DNA from 2 places in the Chromobacterium sp. FG22 genome. Region 2 is predicted to be linked to the other one. Evidence: riboswitches for the same ligand, from Rfam matches in the RefSeq annotation. Region 2 holds a riboswitch; the other holds the start of a gene.

Region 1 (2,382 bases), on a different contig from region 2:
TTCCCGGCCGCGTCGCGCGGCCTGCCCAAGCACGCCGCTCAGGCGAAAACTTTTTTGCCGTTGCGCACAAACGGCATTTTGACCACGCGCACCTCGGTCAAGGTTCCGCGCAGGTCCACCAGCGCCGTATCGCCGGTGCCGGCCGGCACGCGCGCGATCGCGATGGAGTGTTTGAGGGTGGGCGAGAAGGTGCCGCTGGTGATCACGCCCTCGCCTACGCCTTCCACCACCACTTTCAGGCCTTCGCGCAGCACGCCGCGGCCTTCCAGCACCAGGCCCACTTGTCTGGTTTTCAGGCCGGCGGCTTTCTGCGCCTCCAGCGCCTTGCGGCCGATGAAATCACGCTCCGCCGGTTCCCAGGCGATGGTCCAGCCCATGCCGGCCTCCAGCGGGGAAACGGTTTCATCCATATCGTGGCCGTAGAGATTCATGCCGGCTTCCAGGCGCAGCGTGTCGCGCGCGCCCAGGCCTATCGGCGCCACGCCGGCGGCCTGCAGTTGCTGGAAAAAGGCCGCGGCCTCAACGCCGGGCAGCATCACTTCCAGGCCGTCTTCCCCGGTGTAGCCGGTGCGGGCATAGAACCAATCGCCGGCGGGCTGGCCTTGGAAGGGCTTCAAGGCCTGGATGACGTCGGCGAGCTCGGGCTTGACCGCGCAGACCTTGGCGATGGCCTGCGGGCCCTGCACCGCCAGGATGGACAGATCGCGGCGCACCTTGATGTCCACGTCGAAATCCGCCTTGCGCCCTTCCATCCAGGCCAGGTCCTTGTCGGTGGTGCCGGCGTTGATCACCATGCGGTAGCCGTAGGAGGTCAGATAGACGATCAGATCGTCCACCACGGTGCCGTCGGGGGTGAGCATGCCGGAATACAGCGCCTTGCCTTCGAAGCCGAGCTTGGCCACGTCGTTGGCGATCAAGCGCTGCAGCCAGACTTTGGCGTCCGGGCCGCTGATGTCCAGCACCGTCATATGGGAAACGTCGAACATGCCGGCGTCGCTGCGCACGATCTCATGTTCCTTGAGTTGGGAGCCGTAATGGATGGGCATTTCCCAGCCGGCGAAATCGACCATCTTGGCGCCGGCGGCGATATGGGATTCAAACAGGGGGGTGCGTTTCGGGGCCGTCATCGGTGCGTCCTTAGCAAAAGCGTGTAGTGTTGCTCTATTCCCTACACCCCTCTGTCCCTGCACCTGAGATTTTCCGGCCTTGCGGCCGTTAGCCCCTTCGGTGGGCATCCGCGGATGCCGCTCTCCAGATTCGGCGAACTGGCTGCGGCCAGTCCGATGATGCAGTCCTTTTGCCTGAGCGATTGCGGGTGCGCTTGCGCCTTCGGCGGTGGCGCGGACGGCCACTCTCTCCTGCATGACGAGCCAGATTATGGTTGCTGGGCCGGGGCTTGGCAAGCCGTGTTTATCTTCAACTTAAACAATGACTTAAAATATTCGAAACCGCAAAACATTGAACCGGCATTGCTTCGTTTAAGATCGATTACGAACATATTTCATTTCCTTATCGATCAAAAAATAGATGCCCCCCCCATTGCGCCGCCGCTGATCGTAAGATGACATCCATCTTGACCAAGCACGATCTCTATCCGATCTGGAAAGGAAACCGCGATGCGAAAACTGATCAACGATCCGCGCCATGTGGCGCGGGAGATGCTGGAAGGCCTGGCCGACACCCTGCCCGGCCTGGCGCTGCTCGAGGAAGAAAACGTCTTGCTGCGGGCGGACCTTCCCGCCGGCGGCCTGCGCGACAAGGTGGCGCTGATTTCCGGCGGCGGCAGCGGCCACGAACCGGCCCACGCCGGCTACATCGGCCACGGCATGCTGGACGCCGCCGCGGTGGGCGACGTATTCACCTCTCCCAGCGTAGACACCGTGCTGGCGGCGATCCGCGCCGTCGCCGGCCCCAAGGGCGTGCTGCTCATCGTCAAGAACTACACCGGCGACCGGCTCAACTTCGGCCTGGCGGCGGAACTGGCTCGCGCCGAGGGCATCGCCGTCGACAGCGTGGTGGTGGCCGACGACGTGGCGCTGCGCGACACCGTGGAGCCGGCGCGCAGGCGCGGCATCGCCGGCACGGTGCTGGTGCACAAGATCGCCGGCGCGGCGGCCGCCTCCGGCGCCGGCCTGGCCGAGGTCGCCGCCGCGGCGCGGCAGGCTGCAGAACAGGTGGCCACCATGGGCGTGGGCCTGGGCGCCTGCACGGTGCCGGCCACCGGCCGCCCGGGCTTTCAACTGGACAGCGGGGAGGCGGAACTGGGCCTGGGCATACACGGCGAAGCCGGCGTGCGCCGCGTGGCGACGCCATCGGCCGCCGATTTGTGCGCGACGCTGCTGGACGCCATCTTGCAAGACCGCGGCTGGCGTTCGGGACACA
Region 2 (2,382 bases):
AAGCGCCTGCCGCCAAGGCATCCGCAGCCAAAACCCCGGCCACGCGCAAACCCGCCGCCGGCAAGGACGCGGCCAAGCCCAAAACGCCGAGCAACTAAGCATCAGCCAGCGCAAAAACGCCCGGACAGCCAAACCGCCGTCCGGGCGTTTTCATGTTGATATCGCACTGCAACATTTTTGCCTCGCCCCATGTATACAGTCGTTGACTGAACAATACAGCAAACGCTAATATCCTTGCCTGCTGCGGGAGAGAGGGGCATGCGCCCCCGCCGAAGACGCAAACTCCCATAATCGCTCAGGCAACAGTACCGCAGCCCATGGATACCAGCCGATTGGAGAGAGGCCCTAAGCGCCCGTTCATCATCTGCTACGCTTCAGCGAGAGCGCGTCGGATGATGTGACCGGCCCTTAGCCGCCCACCGAAGGGGCAAGTGACACCCGGCAAGGCCCGCACACAGGCCGCGCCCGTCATCTAACTCTCAGGTAAAAGGACAAGGGGAGAGGCAATGCCGGCAGCGCCGCGCCGATGCGCGGCCCGCCGGCCGTGCTCAGAACGTGCTCACGATCTCGCGAGCAAGGACGAGACAAGGCGAAAACAGCTGAGAAAGCGGAATGTACTCGTGGTACATGAGCATTTCGAAGCGGGTTTCAACGCCGTATCGTCGCAGCGCAGCAGATCGTGCACCAGCTCTCAAGGAAAACCCGTGTTCGAAACTCTTGCCCAGGCTGCGCGCCACCTGGCATGGCCCGCCCATTGCCAACCCCTTTTCCCACCCGGCTTCGCCGCGCATCTCGGCGCCAGCCTGTTTGACCATTGCAACTACATGCTTACCCTGATCTATCTGATCGCCATCACCGCGGAAGCGATGACCGGCGCGTTGGCGGCCGGCCGCCGCAATATGGACATCTTCGGCGTTACCGTCATCGCCTTCCTCACCGCCCTGGGCGGCGGCACCGTGCGCGACATCGTGCTGGGCCGCTACCCGATAGGCTGGACCCAACACCCGGAATATGTCGGCCTCGTCATCGCCGGCGGCCTGGCCGCTGTGTTCGTGGCCCGCTATATGAAACGCCTGAGCCGCGTCTTCCTGGTGCTGGACGCGCTGGGCCTGATCGCCTTCACCATCATAGGCTGCGGCGTGGCCCAGTCCATGGACTACCACCCGGTGGTGGTGGTGATGGCCGGCATGATCACCGGCATTGCCGGCGGCATCCTGCGCGACGTGCTGTGCAACCGCGTGCCGGTGGTCTTCCGCCAGGAGCTGTACGCCAGCGTCTCCTTCGCCGTGGCCCTGCTCTACCTGGGCCTGATCAAGCTGGGCGTGCCGCATGATCTCAACGTGCTGGCCAGCTTCGCCGTCGGCCTCGCCATCCGCCTGGCCGCCATCTGGCGCGAATGGCGGCTGCCGGTGTTCATGTACCGGCATGATCTGCACTAACTAAGCGCATCTGTTTACCGCTGCCGGCATCAGGATTGAATCCCCGCCAGCAGCAGGAACAAGGCCGCCTGGCTGGACACGCCCAGCTTGGCGTACAGATGGCGGCGGTGCACCTTGGCGGTTTCCAGCGAAATGCCCAGCTCGCGCGCCACGCCCTTGGTGGAGTGGCCGCCGAGTATCAGCAGCGCCACCTCCACCTCCCGCTTGGTCAACGGCGAGGAGCCCTGCGCGCGCAGCGCCTCCTCCAGTTCCCGGCGGCTCTGCCTGCCCGTCCTGGCCGCCGGCTGACGCAGCCCTTCGTCCAGACGCGCGGCCAGCCGTGACAAGGGCAATAGCCAGGGGGCGAACAGATTGCAAACGCCCAGTTCCTGCTCGCTGAAGCGGCGTTTGCTGCCCAGCGACAGGGACAGCACGCCCTCCGGCAACACTTGCAGAAACTGGATTTCATCCGCCACCACATTGCGCGAAAAGTAACGGCGAAAGTACTCCGTCTCCCGGAAACGGTCCGGCGCCACCTCGTCCAGCCGGTACACGCCGGCGGCCGGGCGCTTCAGCGCAAAACCGTAAAACGGGTCCAGCAGATACAGGCCGCGCCGGTAGTCGGCGAACAAATCGTCGGCGGCGTAATTGGCCGCGTGATCCGCCAGCACCCACGGCGGCGCCTCCTGGCGAAACAGCACCGCCACCCAAGTATCGAAACTCAGGCGTTCCCGTAGAAACGCGGCCAACCCTTGCCAAAAGGCCGCGTTGTCGACGCCGTCCAACAAGCGCCCCAATTGCTGGTGAAACACCAGATCCGCCACATTCAGCTGCATGCCAGCTACCCCGATCAGGTTAGTCCCGCCTTCCGCTCTAACGCTTTCGCGTGATGTCCGCCGCCAAGGCGACTGACTAGTATGGCTCCAGCCTGCGCGACAAGACCAGCCGTGATGTGAGCGCTTCC

What was found. A riboswitch is a leader RNA that binds a small molecule or an ion and turns the genes downstream of it on or off. The one in region 2 is predicted to bind glycine.
Region 1: linked by a shared signal. The riboswitch ahead of gcvT (glycine cleavage system aminomethyltransferase GcvT) and the one ahead of ACODSD_RS15270 (trimeric intracellular cation channel family protein) in region 2 are both predicted to bind glycine.

The regions. Positions count from the first base shown of each region.
Region 1 covers NZ_JBMDJX010000019.1:19,812-22,193, reverse strand. The annotation lists gene gcvT (glycine cleavage system aminomethyltransferase GcvT) at 39-1,127, opposite strand; glycine riboswitch at 1,169-1,265, opposite strand; glycine riboswitch at 1,280-1,371, opposite strand; gene ACODSD_RS17380 (dihydroxyacetone kinase family protein) at 1,617-2,382, shown strand, end outside.
Region 2 covers NZ_JBMDJX010000015.1:19,071-21,452, forward strand. The annotation lists gene ACODSD_RS15260 (DUF3141 domain-containing protein) at 1-98, shown strand, start outside; glycine riboswitch at 235-321, shown strand; glycine riboswitch at 323-505, shown strand; gene ACODSD_RS15265 (hypothetical protein) at 549-815, opposite strand; gene ACODSD_RS15270 (trimeric intracellular cation channel family protein) at 825-1,439, shown strand; gene ACODSD_RS15275 (LuxR C-terminal-related transcriptional regulator) at 1,469-2,254, opposite strand.